3 regions of the Paenibacillus hodogayensis genome follow, and region 2 is predicted to be linked to each of the others. Evidence: predicted binding sites of a transcription regulator. Region 2 holds the regulator's gene; each other region holds the start of a gene.
The links. Region 2 encodes LexA, which represses DNA repair genes until DNA is damaged. Its sites were predicted from a motif close to CGAACATATGTTCG; they were not measured.
Positions count from the first base shown of each region.

Region 1: the regulator LexA is predicted to act here: its motif matches at 6,365-6,378, upstream of uvrB (excinuclease ABC subunit UvrB).
Region 3: the regulator LexA is predicted to act here: its motif matches at 905-918, upstream of ABD796_RS12855 (WYL domain-containing protein).

Region 1 covers NZ_BAAAYO010000020.1:39,120-47,070, forward strand. Annotated here, with positions in the region: gene ABD796_RS32545 (MBOAT family O-acyltransferase) at 1-550, shown strand, start outside; gene ABD796_RS32550 (hypothetical protein) at 790-1,002, opposite strand; gene uvrA (excinuclease ABC subunit UvrA) at 1,291-4,179, opposite strand; gene uvrB (excinuclease ABC subunit UvrB) at 4,287-6,281, opposite strand; gene ABD796_RS32565 (flagellar motor protein) at 6,443-7,234, shown strand; gene ABD796_RS32570 (flagellar motor protein MotB) at 7,218-7,951, shown strand, end outside.
Region 2 covers NZ_BAAAYO010000006.1:235,011-242,961, reverse strand. Annotated here, with positions in the region: gene hflX (GTPase HflX) at 1-800, shown strand, start outside; gene ABD796_RS12230 (methionine gamma-lyase family protein) at 802-2,055, shown strand; gene ABD796_RS12225 (MerR family transcriptional regulator) at 2,203-2,619, shown strand; gene glnA (type I glutamate--ammonia ligase) at 2,634-3,971, shown strand; gene ABD796_RS12215 (hypothetical protein) at 4,307-4,489, opposite strand; gene lexA (transcriptional repressor LexA) at 4,628-5,248, opposite strand; gene ABD796_RS12205 (LysM peptidoglycan-binding domain-containing protein) at 5,436-5,855, shown strand; gene ABD796_RS12200 (DUF896 domain-containing protein) at 5,995-6,201, shown strand; gene ABD796_RS12195 (hypothetical protein) at 6,216-6,728, shown strand; gene ABD796_RS12190 (HAD family hydrolase) at 6,754-7,545, shown strand; gene ABD796_RS12185 (1,2-dihydroxy-3-keto-5-methylthiopentene dioxygenase) at 7,630-7,951, opposite strand, start outside.
Region 3 covers NZ_BAAAYO010000006.1:371,510-379,460, reverse strand. Annotated here, with positions in the region: gene ABD796_RS12860 (glycerophosphodiester phosphodiesterase) at 1-745, shown strand, start outside; gene ABD796_RS12855 (WYL domain-containing protein) at 989-1,192, shown strand; gene ABD796_RS12850 (hypothetical protein) at 1,189-1,359, shown strand; gene ABD796_RS12845 (sulfite exporter TauE/SafE family protein) at 1,621-2,328, shown strand; gene ABD796_RS12840 (multidrug effflux MFS transporter) at 2,489-3,712, shown strand; gene ABD796_RS12835 (EAL domain-containing protein) at 3,867-4,604, opposite strand; gene ABD796_RS12830 (DEAD/DEAH box helicase family protein) at 4,914-5,474, shown strand; gene ABD796_RS12825 (GNAT family N-acetyltransferase) at 5,512-5,934, shown strand; gene ABD796_RS12820 (anthrone oxygenase family protein) at 5,944-6,426, opposite strand; gene ABD796_RS12815 (MarR family winged helix-turn-helix transcriptional regulator) at 6,617-7,042, opposite strand; gene ABD796_RS12810 (DUF3977 family protein) at 7,144-7,380, opposite strand; gene ABD796_RS12805 (ABC transporter substrate-binding protein) at 7,630-7,951, shown strand, end outside.

The DNA.
Region 1 (7,951 bases), on a different contig from region 2:
CGTCTTCCATGACGTGCTCGATCATGACTTGAAGTTTTACCACAGCCTGTTTTTGATGATCTGGTTCTATGCGCTTATATATTTCGACTTCTCCGGCTACTCCGATATCGCCATCGGTTTCGGCCGGCTGATGGGCTATACGATTCCAGAAAACTTCAAGCAGCCGTTCCTGTCGCCTACGCTGACCCAATATTGGCGCAATTGGCACGCTACGCTGGGAGACTGGTTCCGTGATCACATCTTCATGATTTTTTCGCGCCGGTTTTCGTCAAGAGGAGCGGCGGCCGGATTGTCCATTGTGATCATGCTCGGCATCGGCTTGTGGCACGGGTTCTCGTGGTTGTACCTGCTATGGGGACTGTACCACGGGATATGGATGGCGATGGAAAGCTTGCTGCAACTGTCGTTGGTCAATCGTAAAAAAGTATCGCGCTCCTACTTCTACTTCCGCTGCATCTGCACGCAGCTGATCGTCACCTTCGCCGTTATCGTCTACAGCGGCAACAGCGATGTCGTGCTGCGAATTTATAAAGGCTTGCTTCATTTTTGAAAAAGACCGGTCCTTTCCCAGAAAACCGTTGGGTTCTAGCAGCCTAACGGTCTTTGTCGTGCCCTATGGGAAGGGAAATCCGCAAACCGGGGAGGTAGAAGGCCAACAGGCTGAGCCCGCAGGGGCTAAAACAGGCACTCGCCGAAAACAAAAAAATGCCGGGCCTGAGTGCCCGACATTCCTCTTTACCGAAAGTATTACAAGGTATGACCGATTCGTTTCCTGAAGCTATCCGGCTCTTAGCCCATCCAGCCTTGAACCATGAACACGTCCAGTACGAGGAACACGAAAAGGCTGAAAGCGCTAAAACCGATCGCAAATTTATTTTTAACCGGCGCCGCGACGCCTCTCACCAACGCGACGATCAACAGGATCGTGAACAAAATCATGAAAAGATCGAACGTATGGAAGTTGGACGTACTTGCCGCAGCTGCTTCATCTGCCAAAAACATAGCTAGGGACCTCCTTATGGTAACCATCGAATAAATAAACACACTTATTCTCATTTTCTTCTATGTTATCGTGCCCAGTCAACCGTTGCAAGCGAATTTTGCTTTGTTAACAACTTTGTCACCATTTGAACCGTGCTTTTGAAAGTACGGACCTTTCGGAACCGGAACAGCCCAGCTTCACGTATAAGATGTCCATCTTTGCTAACATTTATAAGTCCCCTCACAAACAGAACCAAAGAACGGACTGATGCTCTCCGTCCTCTGGTTCGCGTTAGGGCCATACTATCGTCAAACGGCCGCATTCTCCTGTACCTGATCCACCTGTTCTTGCGCTTGCTGAATCGTTCTTTCGCGATCCCGCTCCAGAATCGGCCTCAAATATTTGCCCGTATATGATTCTGCCACCTTCACCACTTGCTCCGGTGATCCCGTCGCAACAATCGTGCCTCCCCGATTGCCGCCCTCGGGACCCAAGTCGATCAAGTAATCGGCGGTCTTGATGACGTCCAGGTTATGTTCGATGACCAGCACCGTTTCCCCGCTATCGACGAGCCGGTGCAGCACGTGCAGCAGCCGGTCGATATCGTGAATGTGCAATCCCGTAGTCGGTTCGTCAAGAATGTAGATCGTCTTGCCGGTGCTGCGACGGTACAATTCGGCCGCGAGCTTCACCCGCTGCGCCTCGCCCCCCGACAGCGTCGTGGCCGGCTGGCCGAGCTTCATATAGCCAAGTCCGACATCCAGAAGCGTCTGCAGCTTGCGGTAAATGCGCGGAATGTTCTGGAAAAATTCGCAGCCGTCCTCAATTGTAAGCTCCAGCACCTCGGCGATGCTTTTGCCCTTATACTTAATATCCAATGTTTCGCGGTTATACCGTTTGCCTTTGCATACTTCGCAAGGGACGTAGACATCGGGAAGAAAATGCATCTCGATCTTGATAATGCCATCTCCCCGGCACGATTCGCAGCGGCCGCCCTTGACGTTAAAGCTGAAACGGCCTTTCTTGTAACCTCGCACCTTCGATTCTGTAGTCGATGCGTACACGTCGCGGATATCGTCGAATACTCCGGTGTATGTGGCCGGATTGGATCTCGGCGTGCGCCCGATCGGCGACTGGTCGATATCGACGACTTTCTCGATATGCTCCAACCCCGCGATTTCCTTGTGTTCGCCTGGACGCGTCTTGGCCTTATTCAGATCGCGGGCCAGCGCCTTGTACAAAATATCGTTAATCAAGGTGCTCTTACCGGAACCGGACACGCCGGTCACGCAAGTGAACACGCCAAGCGGAATTTTCACGTTGACGCCCCGCAGGTTGTTTTCCTTCGCCCCTTTGACTTCCAGCCATTTTCCGTTCGGCTTCCGCCGCGGATTCGGTACGGCTATAAACTTTTTACCGCTCAAATATTGGCCGGTCAACGAAGCGTTATCGTTCATAATTTCTTCGGGGGTCCCCTGGGATACCACTTGGCCTCCGTGAATGCCCGCTCCCGGTCCGATATCGATAATATAATCCGCGGCCAGCATCGTATCCTCATCGTGCTCGACGACGATTAGCGTGTTGCCGAGGTTGCGCATATGCTCCAAAGTCTGAATCAACCGGTCATTGTCGCGTTGATGCAAGCCGATGCTGGGCTCATCCAAAATGTACAAAACGCCCATTAGGCTGGAGCCGATCTGGGTTGCTAACCGAATCCGCTGCGCCTCCCCCCCGGACAACGTTCCCGCCGAACGGCTGAGCGACAAATAATCCAGACCCACATTCACGAGAAAACCGAGACGCGACTCGATTTCCTTAAGCACGAGGTTCGCAATGGTGCGTTCCTTTTCGGTCAATTGCAGTCCTTCGAAGAAACGTGCCGCTTCGCCGATCGACAAGTTCGTCACGTACGCCATGTTTTCGCCCGATACCGTCACGGCCAGACTTTCCCGCTTCAGCCGGTGGCCTTTGCAGCTTTGACAAGGCTTGGCGCTCATATATTGCTCGATATGCTCGCGAATGCCGTCCGATGCCGTTTCCCGGTAACGCCGCTCCAGGTTGCGTACGATGCCTTCGAATGGGACTAGAGCGTCCTTCGTAAACCCGAAGTCGTTTTCGTAGCGGAATTTAATTTTCTCTCCGCCAGTGCCGTACATGATTTTCTTCATATGCTCGGCGTCCAGCTCGGAGACGGGAACGTTTGTCGGGATGCCGTAGTGCTGGCAGACTGCTGCCAGAAACTGCGGGTAATAATTGGACGTGCTTCCCGCCCACGCTTCGAAGGCGCCTTCCTCGATCGTAAGCTGCGTATCCGGGATGAGCAGGTCCGGATCAACGATCATTTTCGCCCCCAGACCGTCGCAATCCGGGCAAGCTCCGAACGGGCTGTTGAAGGAGAACATGCGCGGGGCCAGTTCTTCGATGCTAAACCCGCATTCCGGGCAAGCAAACTTCTGACTGAACAGAAGCTCCTCTTTCTCCATCACATCGACGATAATGCGTCCGTCCGCCAGCTTGAGCGCCGTTTCCAACGAATCGGCGAGACGGGCTTGAACATCGCTTTTGATCACGATCCGGTCGACGACGACCTCGATCGAATGTTTTTTGTTTTTCTCCAGCTCGATTTTCTCGGACAGATCGCGAATTTCTCCGTTGATGCGGACACGGACAAATCCTTGCTTCTGTACGTCGGCCAGCAGCTTCGAGTGCTCGCCCTTGCGGCCGGATACGATCGGAGCCAATATTTGCAGCTTAGTCCGTTCCGGATATTCCATAATGCGGTCGATCATCTGCTCCACGGTCTGGGATGTAATCTCGACCCCATGATCCGGACAGTGAGGCCGACCGATACGGGCAAACATCAAACGTAAATAGTCGTAAATTTCCGTGACCGTGCCGACGGTGGAACGCGGATTGCGGCTCGTCGTCTTCTGGTCGATGGAGATAGCGGGAGAAAGCCCTTCGATCGAATCTACGTCCGGCTTGTCCATTTGGCCTAGAAACTGTCTGGCATACGCGGACAACGATTCTACATAGCGCCGCTGTCCTTCTGCATAAATGGTATCGAAAGCAAGCGACGATTTGCCCGAGCCGCTCAGGCCGGTCAGCACGACGAATTTGTCGCGGGGAATCGTCACATCTATATTTTTCAGATTATGCGCTCTTGCTCCTTTAATAACGATGCGGTCTTGTGCCACTTCGGATCACCCTTTCCGGTCTGGCGTTTCATTATTTCATCATAGCACGGCAAGAAGGGCGGCGAAACAGGCCGCTTGTTGGAACATTCTCCAAGCGGCCTTGCCGGTTACTGCGCCTTCAATTCCAATATAGCATCGCGAAGCTCTGCGGCCCGCTCGAACTGCAGGCTCTTGGCCGCTTCCTTCATCTCCGCTTCCAACCGTTCGATCAACGAAGCGCGGTCCTTCTTGGACAGCTTCTCCGTCTTTACGTCCGCCAAGTAGCTGGACTTTTGTTCGGCGACCTTCGTAGCCTCGATAACGTCGCGAACGCGCTTCTGCACCGTCTGCGGCGTCACCCCGTGCCGTTCGTTAAACTCCATCTGGACGCTCCGGCGACGCTCGGTTTCCGCAATCGCCCGATTCATCGAATCGGTCCGCTTGTCGCCGTACATAATAACGCGTCCGTTTGCATTCCGGGCGGCCCGGCCGATCGTCTGGATCAGCGAGCGATCCGAACGCAGGAAACCTTCCTTATCGGCATCCAAAATCGCCACAAGCGATACTTCGGGCAAGTCCAGGCCTTCCCGCAACAGGTTAATGCCGACGAGCACATGGTACGTGCCTAGCCGCAAATCGCGAAGCAGCTGCATCCGCTCCAGCGTCTTGATGTCCGAATGCAAGTAACGGACCTTGATGCCGAGCTCTTTCAAATAATCGGTCAAATCCTCCGACATTTTCTTCGTCAGCGTCGTAACCAGAACGCGCTCGTCCTTGGCAATCCGATCGTTGATCTCGCCGATCATGTCGTCAATCTGCCCTTTGGTCGGACGCACTTCTATCAACGGGTCCAGCAGGCCGGTCGGCCTTATAATCTGCTGGACCATCGTAGGGCACTGCTCCAGCTCGAACGGCCCCGGCGTGGCCGATACGAAGATGGCCTGGCCGACCTTTCCTTCGAATTCCTCGAACCGCAGCGGCCGGTTATCGAGCGCGGAAGGCAGCCGGAAGCCGTGGTCGACTAGCACTTCCTTGCGCGCCCGGTCGCCGTTGTACATCCCACGAATCTGAGGCAACGTTACGTGCGACTCGTCGACGATAACAAGCATGTCGTCCGGAAAATAGTCCATCAGCGTATAAGGCGTCGCCCCCCGCTCCCGAAACGTAAGCGGTCCGGAATAATTCTCGATGCCGGAGCAGAAGCCCATTTCGTGCATCATCTCCAGATCGTAGCGAGTCCGCTGCTCCAGCCGCTGCGCTTCCAGAAGCTTGTTTTGCGAGCGCAGCTCGGCAAGCCGGTCCTCCAGCTCCTGTTCGATATGGACGAGCGCTACCTTCATCGTATCTTCATGAGTGACGAAGTGAGACGCTGGAAAAATAGCCACATGATCGCGCTCGCCGATAATTTCCCCGGTCAGCACGTCGATTTCGGTAATTCTCTCGATCTCGTCTCCGAACAGCTCGACGCGAATCGCCTGCTCGCCCCGCGAGGCCGGGAAGATCTCGATCACGTCTCCGCGCACGCGGAACGTGCCGCGCACGAAGTTCAAGTCGTTGCGCTGGTATTGAATATCGACCAACTTGTGCAAAATCTCGTTGCGCGGCCGCTCCATGCCGGTCCGCAGCGACAGCACGAGATTGCCGTATTCGATCGGCGAACCGAGGCCATATATGCACGATACACTGGCTACGATAATCACGTCTCGGCGTTCGAACAGCGAGCTGGTGGCCGAGTGACGAAGCTTATCGATCTCTTCATTGATGCTGGAATCCTTCTCGATATACGTATCGCTGGACGGGATATACGCCTCCGGCTGGTAGTAGTCATAGTAGCTGACAAAGTATGACACGGCGTTGTTGGGGAAAAACTCCTGAAACTCGCTGCAAAGCTGGGCAGCCAGCGTCTTGTTGTGGGCGATGACGAGCGTCGGCCGGTTCAGCTTGGCAATAAGCTGGGCGGCGGTGAACGTCTTCCCGGTTCCCGTAGCGCCAAGCAACGTCTGATATCGTTTACCTTCCTTGATTCCTTGAGCCAATTCCTCGATTGCCCTCGGCTGATCGCCCTGGGGCTGGAAGTCGGATACCAGTTGAAACGGTTTGCGTTCAAGCACAATATCGCTCATTGATTTACCCTCTACTTGGGTCTTTCGCCTCTATTGGTTCATTTGGCGCAGACCGATATATGGTATGACATGCAGGGAACCACCGAATGTTTGTTCTCATTATTATACCTCTTTTCCTGAAATGTTGCAAATTTTCAAACAAAGGGTGTGGGCCTGGACTTATGGATGTGACTACGCTGCTAGGCATTGCGCTCGGCCTGATCGCCCTGATCGGCGGCTTCCTGCTCGACGGCGGCCATATTAGCGGACTGCTTGTTTATACCGCCGCTATCATCGTCTTCGGGGGAACGTTCGGGGCCGTGCTCATCAGCTTTCCGAAATCTCAGCTTAAACAGATTCCCAAGGCGCTCCGCCTGGCGTTTCGCGAGTCGAAATCCGAACCGGACGCATTCATAACAGAGCTGGTCGAGATGGCCGTCATCGCCCGCCGCGAAGGCGTGCTGGCGCTTGAGGATCGCGCGCAGCAGCATCCGAACCCGTTTCTCCGCGACGGCTTACAGATGGTTGTAGACGGCACCGATCCCGATCTGATCCGCAACATTTTGGAGGTCGAGATCGAGTCGAAGGAGAAGCTGTACGCCGGCTATACGAAAATATTCGAAGCGGCCGGCGGCTATGCCCCGACCATGGGTATTATCGGCACGGTCATGGGTCTGATTCATGTACTCAGCAATTTGTCCGATCCCGAATCGCTCGCCAGCGCCATTGCCGTCGCTTTTACCGCTACGTTGTATGGGGTGGCCAGCGCCAATGTGATCTATTTGCCGATTGCCAGCAAAATCAAAGCGCGCAGCGAAGAGCATATCGCCGAGATGGACATGATGCTGGAAGGCATCTTGTCGCTGCAAGCGGGGGAAAATCCTCAGCTTATCCAAAAAAAGCTGACTTCATTCCTGCAACTGGAGACGTCGGGCGACGGAAAGGGTCAGAAGGCCGATGGCGAGAAGACGTAGATCGAAAGAAAACAATCATTCGACCAACGAACGTTGGCTCATTACGTATGCCGACCTGATTACGCTGTTGATGATATTCTTCGTCATCATGTATGCGATGAGCAAAGTAGACTTGGCCAAATACGAGACTTTATCCAAAGCGCTGCAAATGCAGTTCGCCGACGGCCCCTCCATCATTCCGAAAGGGACCGGCGTGATGGGCGAAGCCGTTCCGGGCGACAGCAGGGCCGGAGACAACGCCAAGAAGGACCCCGACGCTCCGGAAGCAAAGCTTGAGGACAAGACCAACCAGGAAGAGCAGGCGAAGAAGGAAGCCGAGCTGCAAAACCTGCTCAAGGTGGTCCGTGAATATATCGCCGATCAGCATTTGGAGGGTCAGGTGTCGGCCAGCGACACATCGCGCGGCATTGCCATCACGCTGAACGATTTGTTTTTGTTCGACCTGGGTCAGGCGGATTTGAAGAAAGACGCTTACCCTGTGCTGGAGAAGCTCGCCAGCCTATTCCCGAAGCTGAATGCGAAAGTAAGCATCGAGGGGCATACCGACGATTTGCCCTTTGCCGCCGGCTCGCTGTTCCAGGATAACTGGGGCCTCTCTCAAGCCCGCTCCGTTTCGGTTATCCGGTATTTCGTCAATTCGTCCAAGCTGCCAGCGGATACGTTCATGTCCTCGGCGTATGCCGATACGAAGCCGGTAGCCCCGAACGATTCGGAAGC
Region 2 (7,951 bases):
ACCGCAGGTACATCCGCAACCGGATCCATGAGCTGCGCGTCTCTCTGCACGAGGTGAAGCGGCATCGCGAGCTGCACCGCGTCAGACGCAAAAAAAGCGGCGTATTCCAGGTCGCGCTCGTCGGTTATACGAATGCGGGCAAATCAACGCTTCTTAACCGGCTGACGCAGGCCGACGTCTATGCCGAGAACCAGCTGTTCGCTACGCTGGACCCGACATCCAGAGCGCTGCAGCTGCCCAACGGACAAGAGGTCGTCCTGACGGATACGGTCGGTTTTATCCAAAACCTGCCGCATGATCTCGTTGCCGCTTTCCGCGCTACGCTGGAGGAAGTATGCGAGGCCGATCTGATCGTTCACGTCGTGGACGGCTCCAGCGATATGCAGGATGCGCAAATGCGCGTCGTCGACGACGTATTGCGCGAACTGGGCGCTCACGGGAAACCGACAATCGTCCTGTTCAACAAATCCGACCTGCAGCAGGACCGCCGAGAGCTGCGGCTCGGAGGTCAAGGCGAGGCGCTGCGGGTGTCGGCATTTTCACCCGACGATATGGAGCGGCTGAAGCTGGCTGTTCAGGAAAGGCTGATGGGGGATACGAGAAGCTTCGTTATTCCTGCCGGACGCGGAGATTTGATCTCGCTCGTCTACCGCGTAGGGGACGTGCTCGGACAGGAAGTCGAAGGGGAGGATATCCGGTTCGACGTCCGACTGAAGCACAACGAGTTCGATAAGCAAGGCACTATGCTTCAGGCGTTTATTGCGCACGAGGCGATACAGCAAGAGGGAGAGAGCTACTGAGATGATCGTACCGGAGAAGATCGCCCGGCTTATGGAATTGGCGGAGGCTCAGGCGGAGCCGAAGCTGAGAGAAATCGACCAACGGGTGGACCGCAATCAATGGAAGGTTATAGAAGCCTTCCAGAAATACAAAGTAAGCGACTATCATTTCGCCGGATCGACCGGCTACGGGTACAACGATCGCGGCCGGGAAGTGCTCGATCTGGTGTATGCCCAAGTGTTTGGGGCGGAGGCCGGACTTGTCCGGCCGCATTTCGCCTCCGGCACCCATACGATCGGCACCGCCCTGTTCGGCGTGCTCCGTCCGGGCGATCTGCTGCTGTACATAACAGGCAAGCCTTACGATACGCTGCATAAAGTGATCGGGAAGCCGGGAGACGGACTGGGCTCTCTGCAGGACTGGGGAGTTCGCTACGGCGAGCTGGCGCTGGCCGAGGACGGTATGCCGGACTGGGACGCTTTAAAGGACAAGCTTCTTAGCGACCCTCCCAAGGTCGTCGGCATTCAGCGTTCGCGCGGCTACGATTGGCGGCCCTCGTATTCGGTGGGTCAAATTGACGAAATGGTCCGCTTCGTGAAGGCTCTTTCGCCGCAGACGATCGTATTCGTCGACAACTGCTACGGGGAATTTACGGAGGAGAAGGAGCCGACCGAGGTCGGCGTCGATCTGATGGCCGGCTCGCTCATTAAAAACCCCGGCGGTGGACTGGCGCCGACAGGGGGCTACATCGTAGGCCGACGCGAGCTGGTCGAGCTGGCCGCTTACCGACATACGGCGCCGGGGATCGGCGGCGAGGTCGGGGCGATGCTAGGCACGACGCGAAACATTTTTCAAGGCTTGTTCCTGGCCCCCCATCTTGTCGGACAAGCGCTCAAAGGGAGCGTCTTCGCCGCGGCGCTTTTCGAGCAGCTTGGTTTTGAAACGAGTCCGCGCTGGAACGACGAGCGGACCGATCTGATTCAAGCAATCCGGTTTACCGGCGCCGAGCATTTGATCGCATTCGTGCAAGGCATTCAGAAGGCGGCTGCGGTCGATTCCCACGTCGTGCCCGAGCCATGGGACATGCCGGGATACGAGCATCCGGTCATTATGGCCGCCGGCACGTTCATTCAAGGGGGCAGCCTGGAGCTGTCAGCCGATGCGCCGATTCGTTCCCCGTATATCGCTTACATGCAAGGTGGGCTTACTTACGCTCATGTGAAGTGGGGGGTCATCAAGGCTTTGTCGAATATGATCGACAAAGAGCTTCTGTAAGTGAATCAGGGGATAGGCGCATTCAACCGTGAAGTCCGAGCTCAGAAGATAATTGCGATTTTCCTGTAATTAAACCTAACATGCATTGACATGTTTGTGTCCGATATGTACAATTAAGTTATCCTCTACATGTTGGAGTGGTGTAAAGTGAGCGATGAAATCCGCCGTAATATGGCATTGTTCTCCATCGGCTCGGTCATGAAGCTGACTGATCTGACCGCCCGGCAAATCCGTTATTACGAACAGCATGAATTGATCGTCCCGGCGCGAACCGATGGCAATCAACGGTTGTTTTCGTTTAACGATGTGGAACGGCTGCTTCAGATCAAGGCACTGATCGAGAAGGGCGTCAACATTGCCGGCATCAAGCAAGTGCTTAATCCCGTATCCAAAGACTCCGAGGACGCGACGGTTATTACCGACCAGTCCGGAGTGAAGCGCAAGGAGCTGGACGACGCGCAGCTGCACAAGATGCTTAAGCGCGAGCTGTTGACCGGCAATCGCCGGGGTAAAGTATCCCTTATTCAAGGCGAGCTTTCGCGGTTTTTAAATCATAAGTCATAAGGAGGAGTTGTACGATGACTCAATCGAACTACACGAAGGAAGACATTTTGCGAATTGCCAAAGAGGAAAATGTCCGCTTTATTCGGCTGCAATTTACCGACCTGCTCGGCACGATCAAAAACGTGGAAATTCCGCTCAGCCAGCTGGAAAAAGCGCTTGATAACAAGATGATGTTCGATGGCTCCTCTATTGAAGGCTATGTGCGCATCGAAGAATCGGACATGTATTTGTACCCGGATCTGGCCACCTGGGTCATCTTCCCTTGGGTTGCCGAGGATCGCGTAGCCCGTCTGATCTGTGATATCTATTTGCCGGACGGCCGTCCGTTCCCTGGCGATCCGCGCGGCATTCTGAAGCGGGCGTTGAAGGAAGCGGAGGATATGGGCTATACGGCCATGAACGTTGGTCCGGAGCCGGAATTTTTCCTGTTCAAGACCGACGAGAAGGGTAATCCGACAACGGAGCTGAACGACCAAGGCGGTTACTTCGACTTGGCGCCTACCGATCTCGGCGAGAACTGTCGCCGCGAAATCGTGTTGACTCTGGAGGAGATGGGCTTTGAAATCGAAGCCTCCCATCACGAAGTTGCTCCGGGCCAGCACGAAATCGATTTTAAGTATGCGGACGCCATCAAGGCGGCCGACCAGATTCAGACGTTCAAGCTCGTCGTGAAGACGATCGCCAGACAGCACGGCCTGCATGCAACCTTCATGCCTAAGCCGCTGTTCGGCGTCAACGGCTCGGGCATGCACTGCCATCAATCGCTGTTCCAGGGCAGCACGAATTCATTTTTCGACGACAGCGACAAGCTCGGATTGAGCGAAACGGCCCGCCATTATATGGCAGGGGTGCTCAAGCATGCCCGCGCGTTCGCAGCGATCACAAACCCGACCGTCAATTCGTACAAACGGCTTGTTCCCGGCTATGAAGCCCCGTGCTACGTAGCATGGTCGGCGAGCAATCGCAGTCCGATGATCCGGATACCGGCTTCCCGCGGCTTAAGCACCCGCGTAGAGGTGCGCAACCCCGATCCGGCGGCCAACCCTTACCTGGCGCTTGCGGTTATGCTGAAGGCCGGCTTGGACGGCATTCAGAACAAAACGGTGCTGCCGGCCCCGGTCGACCGCAATATCTATGTCATGACCGAAGAAGAGCGGGAAGATCAAGGCATTCCGAGCTTGCCGGCCGATCTTCGCGAAGCGCTGATCGAGCTGCTGAGCGACGAAGTGATCTGCGACGCCCTCGGCGAGCACGCGCTTTCTCACTTCGTAGAGCTTAAGGAAATCGAGTGGGACATGTACCGCACCCAGATTCACGCTTGGGAACGCGATCAGTACATGACGTTGTACTAAGAGCGGAAACCTTTATCGCATAAGCAATAGCGGGGGGATCCTTTTGGGGCATGCTACCGCATTCAAGACCTGTCGCAGGTGGGGCCCCTGAATGCCACCACCATTGTTCCTTTCGAATCGCGAGACTCGAACTAAATTAAGCAGCCCTTGAAAAAAGTGCCTCCACGCTACGGAGGCGCTTTTTTTCACTTGGACGAGGCAGACATGATCGCTTCGACGTCGTAAATTCGTAATACCGTAACCAAAGGAAGGCTATTTCTGGCTAACATTTTGTGCTGCGAACGATAGGGCTCCTATCCGTATAGGGCATTCGTCCAAACCATTTCGATTTTCGCTCATACTATGTGATTGTAGTTAAAAAGAAGGTAGGTGACAAAATGTCTGATGTTGGTGGATTCGGCGGCGGCTTCAGCTGCGGAGGCGGCGGGCTGTGGACGAGTACGGGCGTTATCCTTGTTCTCTTCATCCTTCTGGTAATCATTTCGAGAGCGTTTATTTAATCGCAGCCCGCTGTACATCAGTACCCCCTGCCATGCTTATGGCAGGGGATTTTTTAGTTGGAAAGAGTCCGCGGTGTTGTGGGAACGAACCCGCAGGCTTCCATCCATATAAAAACAGCCCTCCCGATTCGATGCGGAGGGCTGCTTGCTGTTGTCTCAATGAATATCGCGGAACAGGCCGATCACTTTGCCGAGAATGGTGACGTTACGAAGCCGGATCGGGTCCATGGCCGGGTTTTCCGGCTGGAGCCGGATATGGTCGCGTTCCCGGTAGAACGTCTTCACGGTCGCTTCGTCGTCCTCGGTCATCGCCACGACGATATCTCCGTTGTTCGCGGTCGGCTGCTGCTTGACAATGACGTAATCGTTATGGTGAATGCCGGCATCGATCATGCTTTCTCCGACAACCCGCAGCATGAAGACGTTATGATCGCCTACGAAGTGGCTGGGAAGCGGGAAATATTCCTCGATGTTCTCGGTTGCCGTAATCGGCACCCCGGCGGTAACTTTCCCGATGAGCGGGACGCGCGCGATAGAGAAAGAGAAGGCGGACAACGAATCGTCATGTCCCAATATCTCGATCGCCCGGGGCTTCGTCGGGTCCCTACGAATGAGCCCTTTCCTTTCCAGACGGTCCAGATGGCCGTGAACCGTGGAGCTGGACGCAAGCCCTACGGCTTCGCCGATTTCCCGCACGGAAGGGGGATAGCCTTTATCGCGCACTTCGTTCTTAATAAAATCGAGTATCGCTTGTTGGCGATTGGAAACCTTGCTCACGATCATCACTCCAATACGGACATGTTATATTGGGTAAATTATACCACAGAACCGGAGTTCGTACAAACATAAGTTCGATTTTTCCCGATAAAATACGAACATGCGAACGCTTGTTCGAAAATCATTGACGCGAATATACGTTCGTGTTAATCTGATACCAGAACAAGTGTTTGGGGAGGTAATTCCAATGTCCAACTCTTTTATGTACATTCCAAGCGATTTCCATCGCAGCACTCATACAGCCGCCGGCTCCGCGGCGGGCCGGTCTCGTACCGTTTCCCGTCCGTCTTCGAACCGTTTCGAAGCTGTCCGGGCGGTCGTCGTCCGCCTCAAGGTGCGACTGCTGGCGGCCGCCGCAGCGCTTCTGTTGTGCGTCGGCATTGCCGCCGTGCTTTCCGCCGTGATCGGCGACGGCGAAGTGCAGGCTGGGGCTATTCGAACGTACGAACATGTCGTCGTTCAGCCTGGCGACTCCTTATGGTCGATTGCGGAGGGCCGCGCCAAGAAGAGCGAGGATATACGCGTTTATATCGAAAAGCTGAAGAAGGTTAACGGCTTGTCCTCGTCTGCCGTTCGCGCCGGCCAGGTGCTGCAGCTGCCTCAATAAACGGATATTTCTCCATCCTATCGAAGGCAATCGATTCCCGCCCGGACACGCTCCGGGCTTTTGCGCGTTTGCTCCGCTTTCCTTGACAATCGGCTCGGAACCATGCAAAGTAGAAGTAACCGACACAAGGAGGCCGAACATGATTACCGAACAAATGATTGCCCGCATCAACGAGCTTGCCAAAAAGGCGAACACCGTCGGCTTGACGGACGAAGAGCTGGAAGAACGCAACGAATTGCGCAAGCGGTATATCGATGCGTTCAAAACGTCGCTCCGGGCGCAGCTTGATTCGATCGAATTCGTGGACGGCGACCAAGGGGCCGGCCCTGATAAAAAGCCTCATTAGAACGGAGGAGCCGCATGTCCCGAAAATGGGAACGCATGGTGCAAAAAAACAGCAAGGATATTAACAGCCGCCGGAAGAAAACCGGTCATACACCGATATCGGTGTCGGCACAGGAGCAAATGGATGTCTACAAGGGAAGAAGCTGGTTTTTGCCCGCTCTGCTTGTAGCCTGTTCGCTCTTCTTCGCAATCGTCTCGGTCATGCTGTACGAATCGCAGTCGTTGTACTGGATTACCGTACTCGGCTACATGGTGCTGGGGGTCATGTACTTCTTGCGCAGACCGTATATCAAGATCGGCAAGCAAAAGCTCGCCACCCGGCGCATGGGCATGGATAAAGTGTTCGGAGCCGATGAGATCGAATCGATCTCGGTGCAGAGCGGGAGCGTGGCGATTCAGCTGAAAGGAAAACGGACGCGCTGGGTATTGTCCAAGTTTCAGAGCTTGTACGACATACCGGCTATTGCTGCGCGGCTGAAGAAGTTCGCCGAACATAACGGAATCGCTTATAAAGAAGAAGCGGCTTAATGGGGATAAAGGGGAGAAACGGTTCATGGCTATTCAGGCAATCCTGTTCGATTTGGACGACACGCTGCTGTGGGACGACCGCAGTGTAAAAGAAGCGTTTCAGGCGACCTGCGCCGCCGCCGCCGAGCGGTATGAAGGACTCGATCCGGCCTTGCTGGAGGAAGCCGTACGTAGGGAAGCGCGCGCGCTGTACGAATCGTACGAGACGTTTCCGTTTACGAAGCAGATCGGCATCAATCCGTTCGAAGGGCTGTGGGCCCGGTTTAGCCAAGGCGAGCAGGAGGAATTCCGCAAGCTGGAGAAGCTGGCGCCTGGCTACCGCAAAGCGTCTTGGGCGAGAGGGCTCAAGGCGCTCGGGGTAGACGACGAGGAGCTTGGATTTCAGCTCGGAGAGCGATTCGGGGCGGAGCGCCGAGCGCGGCCGATCGTCTATGAAGAAACGTTCGAGGTGCTGAACGATTTGAAAGGGAAGGTCCAGCTGTTGCTGCTGACGAACGGCTCGCCGGATTTGCAGCGGGAGAAGCTGGACGGGGTTCCGGAGCTTGCCGGCTATTTCGACCATATCGTGATTTCCGGTTCGTTCGGCCAAGGGAAACCGGCGGCTTCCATCTTCCATCATGCCATGGAGCTGCTCGGCATCTCGCCGGACCAAGGCTTGATGGTCGGAGACAAGCTGACCACGGACATCCTGGGCGCGAACGGAGTCGGCATGAAGTCGGTATGGATCAACCGTCACGGCGTATCCCGTTCGGACGAGATCGTACCCGCCACGGAAATTGTCAGCTTGCGTCAAATCCGCGGACTCGCCGGTTTATAGCACAAACGGCTCTACACAAAAGCCCGACGCTTTCCTGAGGAAAGCGCCGGGCTCGTTTCGTGCCAGTAGCGTACAATATGAAAATCAGGCTTTTTGGAACGCGGGGTCGTCGTACGGATGCGCGATCCAGCCTTCGGTTTCGATAAAGAGGCGGACGGCGACGATTTTGCGGTTTTCCATCAGCGTGAAGAAGTGGGCTTTGTTCTCGGGAACGGAGATGACGTCTCCCGCCTCCAGCTCGACATCGAAATATCCGACGTCCTCGCTGCCTTTAATGATAAAGATGCCTTTGCCCGCCGTAATGGCGCGCACTTCGTCCTCCGTATGGGTGTGCACCTGCTCGAATTTCTTCAGCAGCTCGTTCAGGTTCGGGGTGGCGTCGGACAAAGCGATCAAATCCCACGTT
Region 3 (7,951 bases), 140 kb from region 2:
CTACGCCTGGAGCCTCGGCGGTATTCCGGAGGCCGATATACGCACGACGAAGGACGGGATTATCGTCGCCTTGCATGACGAGACGCCGGCCCGGACGACGACCGCTCCGGACAAAGTAAAGGACCGGCCCATCGCCGAATTCGACTTCGCGGAGATTGCGGAGTGGGATGCGGGAGTCAAGTTTGATCCGAGGTTCGGGGGAGAAACGATCCCATCTCTGGAGCAGCTGTTCCAGGATATGCAGGGCCGGCCGGAGCGGCTCGCTTACCTCGATCTGAAACAGGTCGATTTGTCCGACCTCGGGCGGCTGATCGACCGGTACGGCGTCAACCGGCAGGTAATCTTCACGCATAATGAGCAGTCGAATTGCAAGCAGATGAAGCGGATCGCCCGGGACGTCCGAAGCATGCTGTGGATCGGCGGGAGCGCGGAGCGCATCAAGCGGACGTATGCCGAACAGGCGCGGGACTTGGGATACGACGGGCTCGATCAGGTACAGCTGCATTTGAACGGCAAAACCGCCGATGACGGGGACTCCGATTGGCCGTACGCGATCGATCGGGTGTTTCTGCGCGAGACGCTTGCGGAGACAGCCGCCGCAGGCGTCGATCTGGAAGTGCTGCCGTTCGAATTCGACGAACGTTCCATCCATATGCTGCTCGATCTCGGGCTTCGCTGGTTCGCGACCGACGAGCCGGCGCGGTTTTTGCAGTGCACCCGCACGTGGAGCGGTAGCGTCACATAAAGCCGTCCGCCCGGATCGGCAACGGAACGAAACCTTCATCCCCGTTATGACGGGGTTTGAAGGTTTTGTTCCGTTCTTCGGGAAAACGCGCAAAAACGCGCATCTTGATTTTTCCACTTGAAATCGGAATATAGGTTCGTTTATTGTATATACTAGAAGCGAACATATGTTCTTATATCGTTTGGCGAGAAGCGGACTGATTGTTTCGGCTTGCCGCCGAACGTCAAGGAGGGAACGGGCAGGATGGCGGATATGGAGCGTTATGTGGGACGGACGGTCGACCTGGTTTATATCGACAAGCAGGGCCGCATTACCCGGCGGACGGTGATCGTTCGCGGTATCCGGGGGGAGACGGTCCGCGCCTTTTGCTGCGAAAAGCGCGCGCCCCGGCTGTTTGCGGCCGACCGCATCTTGGCCGTATTCCCGGCAGGGAGGCGGACCGGATGAAGCAGACGCTTCACGGCAAGCATTCCATGCCGTTGGGGAATCGTAAGGGCGGAGGTGGAGCGCACGCTCCGCCTGTATTTGCAGCTGGAGCCGGCGGAATAGCGGGGGCGGCGCCGCCAAACGGCACGAAACGGGTGGGGCTATCGGCGGGAATAACGGAATTATGAAGCTCTCCATCTCTGGCGACAGAGAGCGCTTATTCTGGTACTTGTAACACTCGTATAAAAATATTCTACTAGCCGCGGCGGGCATATAGGTGTACAATCCTCATGTATGCATGGACAACCGTTCCCGGTTTCCTGTTACAAAAGGATAAAAGTGTCGACTAACCGCTGGGAAATAATTCCTGTAGCGGATTTTCCCGTTACCCGTTTTTGGCTATAGCGGGAGTTTCAGGGGGAGAGCTGTCTTTGGGAGCCTATGGATTTGTGTTGCTGATAGGAGTGTTGGCGGGAGCCATCAGCGGCGTGATCGGGACAGGCTCCTCTATCATGCTGCTGCCCGTTCTTGTGTTTACGTTCGGTCCAAAGCAAGCCGTGCCGATCATGGCCGTGGCGGCAATTATGGCCAATTTCTCAAGAGTGGTCGCCTGGAGGCGGGAGATCGACTGGAAAGCTTTCGCCGCATATTCCGTTACAGGGATTCCGGCGGCGGCGATCGGCGCCAGAACGTTGTGGGTATTGCCCGTCCGTCTGATCGATATCGGACTCGGTCTGTTTTTTCTAGCCATGATTCCGGCCAAACGTTGGCTGGATGCCAAAAATAGGCGTATTCGTCTTTGGCAGCTCTCCGTCGCCGGGGGGGTGATCGGTTTCTTGACCGGCATTGTGCTCTCCACCGGCCCCCTCAGCGTTCCGGCCTTCTCTTCCTACGGTTTAATGAAAGGAGCTTTCCTATCCACGGAAGCCGCCAGCTCGTTAGCGCTCTATGTAAGCAAAGCGGTCACGTTCCGCGAGCTTGGAGCGCTGCCGGGGGAAGTGATCGCGCAAGGCCTTATCGTAGGATCGTCATTGATGCTCGGCACGTTTGCCGCCAAACGCATCGTGCAGCGCATGAGCTTGAGCTCGTTCCGCTACGTGCTGGACTTGCTCCTGCTCGGCTCGGGAGTTTCGATGCTGTGGGCGGCGTTCCATTAAGGAACCGACTAATGCAGCGGGCAAAAAGAGTGCTTACCGGCAGGGTGCCGGATATGTGGAGCAGCGGAAAGGAGATGGGCGTGTCCATTGGGGCGCGTGTCAACGAAAGATAGAGATAGAAGATACAGATAGAAGATTCGGATAGGAGAAAAAAGAAAACATGCACAAAACTAAAAAAGATCAGCGGCTCGGACTCGTTTTGCTTCTAGGCTCATTTTCCGCGCTGGGTCCGCTGACGATCGACATGTATTTGCCGTCTTTCCCGCAGATCGCAGCCGATTTCGGAACGCAGGCTTCCCTCGTTCAGCTTAGTCTGACGGCTTGCTTGATCGGACTCGGGCTCGGCCAAATTATTATGGGGCCGCTGAGCGATGTTCACGGCAGACGAAAGCCCGTTATTTTCTCGCTCCTTCTTTACTTGATCGCTTCGTTCGTTTGCGCGATTTCGCCGAATATCGCCTGCTTCATAGCGGCGCGCTTCGTTCAAGGCTTCGCGGCCTCCGCCGGTATTGTCATTTCGCGGGCTGTCGTGCGGGACATGTACAGCGGTCCGGCGTTAACCCGTTTTTTCTCGCTGCTGATGCTGGTGAACAATTTGTTCCCGTTAATAGCGCCTTTGGCCGGCAGCGGCGTCATTTCCTTCACGACCTGGATCGGCGTATTTATCGTGTTGAGCATCGTCGGTTTGGTGCTGGCGATTCTCGCGACCTTCAACCTGAAGGAAACGCTGCCTGCCGAGAAGCGGATTTCCGGCAACTTCGGCGAGCTGCTGACAGGCATCAAAACGCTGCTGAAAGACCGCACGTTCACCGGCTACGCGCTTGCGCAAGGCATTATGGTCGGCGGGGTGTTCGCCTACGTATCGGGAACTCCTTTTATTTACCAAAACATATACGGAGCGTCTCCGCAGCTGTTTGCCGTTCTGTTCGCTTCCAACGGAATCAGCCTGATCATCGGCTCCCAGGTCGTCGGACGCCTGAACCACAAAATTTCCGAACGCCGGTTTCTGGTCGTCGGTCTGCTGCTGTCCGTTCTGTCCAGTCTGACGGCCTTGACGGTAATCGTGATGCACGGTCCGCTGTTCGCCCTCGTTATCCCGCTGTTCTTTTTTGTGGCGTCGATCGGGATGACGTCCACAGCTTCTTTCTCCTTGGCGATGGAGTCGCAAAGCCGCATGGCCGGGAGCGCGTCGGCGTTTCTCGGACTGCTGCCTTTCGTGATTGGAGCCTGCACGTCTCCGCTCGTCGGGATTGCCGGAGAGCACACGGCGGTGCCCATGGGGCTGATCATTTTGGCCAGCAGCGTGCTGGCGCTCTTGGCTTATTTCGGTCTGGTGCGGAAGCCTCGTAAGACCGGATTTCAAAAAACGGCGGTTTCGGATTGAAGCCAGGCTCGCAGCCGGGCAGAGAAAAAGCCGGCGGACGCCGGATGCGTCAGTAGACGATAGAAGACAGGAACCGCAGAAAGCATAGAAACAGGAATGCGAAAGACAGACGATAAAGACGGCAGCCCGAACGCAAAGGCTGTCGTCTTTGTTTTTAAAACCGACCTGAGCCGGGACGCCCCAACAAAAAGCCTTGGCCGATCGGGACCCCGAGCAGGCGGGCCATAGCCAAATCGTCAGCCTCCTCCAGCCCTTCAAGCACGAGTCCGCTCGATCCCGAGCAATAGTCGACGAACAGGGAAACCAGCTTCTGCTTGCCGGGACTCGCAGCCAATTGGTTTCCGAAGTAACGGTCCAGCTTGACGATATCCGGTTCGTACTCGACGATTTTTCTCAAGGAAGCCGCTCCCGAGCCAACGTCGTCCAGCGCGATCAGAAAACCGAGCCGGCGCAGCTCGCGAATTTTGTCCCCCAGAAGTTGGATATCCCACATTTTTTCTTCCTCATGGGCTTCGTTGATTTCCAGCACCATTTGCCCGGACGGCGGGTGACGACGAAACAGATCGTCTTCCATGAACCGATCGAACGACGGGTGCAGCAGCGTTGACGGGAAGATGTTCATGAACAGCAGCGGAGCGCGGCGAGGGTCGGGTATTTCGCCGAAATAGCAGGAAACCGCCTGTCGGATGGCCCCGGTATCCAACTCGTACAAGAAGCCTCCCGCCCGGGCGGTGCGGAATAACCGTTCCGGGGACTCGCTGGCGGCGGAACGCAGCAGCGCTTCGTATCCGGCCGGCGCCCCCGTTTCCAATTGAACCAGAGGTTGAAATACCGGGTAGCAGCTAGCTAGGACCGCGGCAGGGACGTCGTTTTTTACCAACAAATCGCTCATCGGGACGGCCTCCCTCATCGAAAGTGACTTATACATGGCGGGCAAATTATATGTTTTCCTAATCAAAATATGTTTCCTTAAGGAAAGAATTTGTTTTGACTGTTATTCTACAACAGACCGGGCTAGCTTGGCAATATCCGGCAGAGGTTGAATGGGCGAAAAAAACAGTTGTTGGCAGAGGGAGACGGCATTATAATGGTAGGAAACATTTGGAAGTCGTAATGAGGCGTGACGACGGCTGAGCTGTGACGGGATGCAAAGAGCGACTCGGCAGCCATTTTCAAGAATTGTAAAAAGGAGGCGTCTCTCATGAAGTTGATCATTCTCTTCGGCCCCCAGGCGGTCGGAAAAATGACGGTCGGGCAAGAGCTGGAGAAGCTCACCGGATTGAAGCTGTTCCACAACCATATGACGATCGAGCTGGTGACACCCTTTTTCAGCTATGGCTCCTCCGAAGGGAAACGGCTGGTCAGCCTGTTCCGGCAGGAAATATTCGAAGCGGTAGCGAACAGCAGCTTGCCGGGGCTCATTTTCACATTCGTCTGGTCGTTCAACCAGCAAGCCGACTGGGACTACCTGGAGCGGGTCAGCCAATTGTTTGAATCGAAGGGGGCGACGGTATATTGGGTCGAGCTGGAGGCCGATGTGAACGAAAGGCTGGAGCGGAACATAAGCCCGAACCGTCTGCTGCACAAGCCGAGCAAACGAAATACGGAATGGTCCGAACGGGATCTGCTGGAAACGATGAAAAAGCACCGGCTGAACTCCTATGAGGGGGAACTGAACAAGGAGCACTATCTCCGCATTCATACGACCCGTAGAAGTGCGGAGGAGACGGCCAGCCTGATCAAGGACACCTTTCGCTTGTAAGAATGGGGCCGCTCTTGGCCTTCAAGGAGGAACGCTCATGGAAATTCGGTACAAGGACTATCTCATTACAGATGACAAAAGCAAAATCGACAAACAAGTCGTCCTGGACTACTTGGCGCGAAGCTATTGGGGGAGCCGGAGAACGCCGGAGCGGATTTCCCGGTCCATCGACAACTCCGAATGTTATGGCGTGTTCCATGACGGCAGGCAGATCGGGTTCGCAAGGATCGTCACCGATGGTGCCACCGTTTTTTACTTGTGCGACGTGTTTGTGCTTGAGGATTACCAAGGACAGGGCATCGGCAAAAAGCTGATCGAGACGATCACCGGATCGGAGCGATACGAATGGATGACTGGGATTCTCGGAACGCGGGATGCGCATGGCTTGTATGAGCAATACGGGTTTGAGCGGGACCCGGAACGGTTTATGCGCCGAGTCCCCCAAGCCCGCAGTAAATAACGAAACCGTTCACCCTTTGCGCAGCGCGAGGATGAAGCAGGCGAGGGAGGCCAAAGCAGCCAACGTCCGCACGTGATTCCAGGCTACCCAACGGGATAAATAATGCTCCCATACTTGCGCTCCCTCAGCGCTGCCGGGATCGACGGCGGCCAGCGCGTCGTTCAGCGGCACGTTGAAGACGATCGTCACGAGGAAAGTGCCGGCCAAATAAAGAAGACTTCCGGCAAGCACGTAGGGCGCTCCGGCCGCGCCGAACTTCAAAAGCGAGACAACCGCCGCTAGCACCGAGAGGAGAGCTGTCCCCATAAATACCGGGCTGAACAATGTTTTGAGAATGGTTTCGTTGATCGATTGCATGGCCGCTATGCCTTGCTCGGCCGGTAGGCGGGCCAAAGATGCCATTACGAAAGCCGAGAAGGCGAAAAAAATGCCGGCGATCAGACCGGAGCCGAGCGCAGAGAAGAAGGTCATGCCGATCATCCATTTGCCCATAAGCGTCGGCCTCCCGTCCGCTGGCCGCTTTGGCGGCTTTGATCGATCTTCGGGCTTGACCCCGGCAGCTTCAGTAGCCCGTTTCGATGGGGAACATGGGGTTCAAAGAGTATAATCATTTGATTGCCTCCATTGTCTTTTTAGTTGTTTGCTCAAGCAAATGTTTATGTAAAAAAAACCGTTCTGCGCTTCATTCGTTTTTTTCCAACTGGTCGCTGACATTGTAGAGATCGAGCGAAAGCTCCTCGCCGGCGGCCCCCAAGATCGCCGTGTACCGGTCGCGCAGCCGGTTCCAGCATTGGTGGATCGTATCCTCCAGCGCCTTGCCCTTGTCGGTGACGTAGATCAAGGACAAGCGCCCATCCACGCGGTTGTACAGCAAGCCTTTGGCTGCAAGCTTCTCAATAAGTCGCGTTACGGTCGAAGGCTGGAGATGGAGTATGCCGCCTAGTTCCTTTTGCGAAATGCCGTCCTTCTCATAAACCGCCATGAGCAGAAAAGCCGCCGTCGGCGACAAGCCGCTGGCTGCAAAGGCGTCCTCCGCCATCTTTGTAATGACCCGACCGAGACGATTCGCGGTAAAGTACAAGCATTCTTTGAAATAAATGTCCAACATAGGTAAAACCTCATTTCCGGGATAACAAAACATTTGTTTGCTCATACAAATATAAATGGATTTCCGCATTTTGTAAAGAGGGCGCCTGTATTCGTTTTCCGCTAACGACTCGTTATTCCGATAATAAACTTCATCGCAAATCGAGACTTCTTGCTTCTCTTAAAACCTTGTCTTAAGTCTACTATGAGTACAGTCTTTCCAATCCATACTCTCAAGTATATAGATTGTAATCTTATAGGCCGAACTACACCTTTTTCTTCATATTCGGTGCCATCATCCAGCTCCGTCTCCGTCCTAATCAGCCAAGTGTTCCCCAAGCCGAATTCGATGTATTTCAATAGTCATCCCCCTTACTTTAAGCTTCTGCGTTCTTTGATTTCGACAATGTGGAAATGAATTCCTTTGATGATTTCCCTGCAAGTTAAAAACTGGCTCTTTCAAACCGTTATTACGGTACGCCGACTATTTTTACATATGGTACTTTGATTTTGCTTAAGAAAATGTGGCATGTGGGGTGCAAAGCAGCGGGAGTGCAGAGAACGAGAGAGAGAACAGACGAAACTATGACTTATTGCGGGAGGAACAGCATGAGAAGTAAGCTTTTACGCGTTTGTATCGGGAGCCTTGTCGGGATATCGTTACTTGCAGGATGCGGAGGGAAACCAGGTGACGGGAACGGGAGCGGGAGCGGGAGCGGGAGTGAAGGAAGCCAGCCAAAGCCGAAGGAGCCCGTCGAGCTGTACTTGTTCAGCTCCATTCCCCAGAACATGGAATGGTTCGATAAAACGTACGGGGTTTACCTTCGCGAGAAATTTCCCCATATCCAATTTAAAGTGTCCTTTGCGTCGGCAGACCGTACCATTCAAGACTACGTAGCATCCAAGGCTCCTTTGGATATCGTGTTCGGAG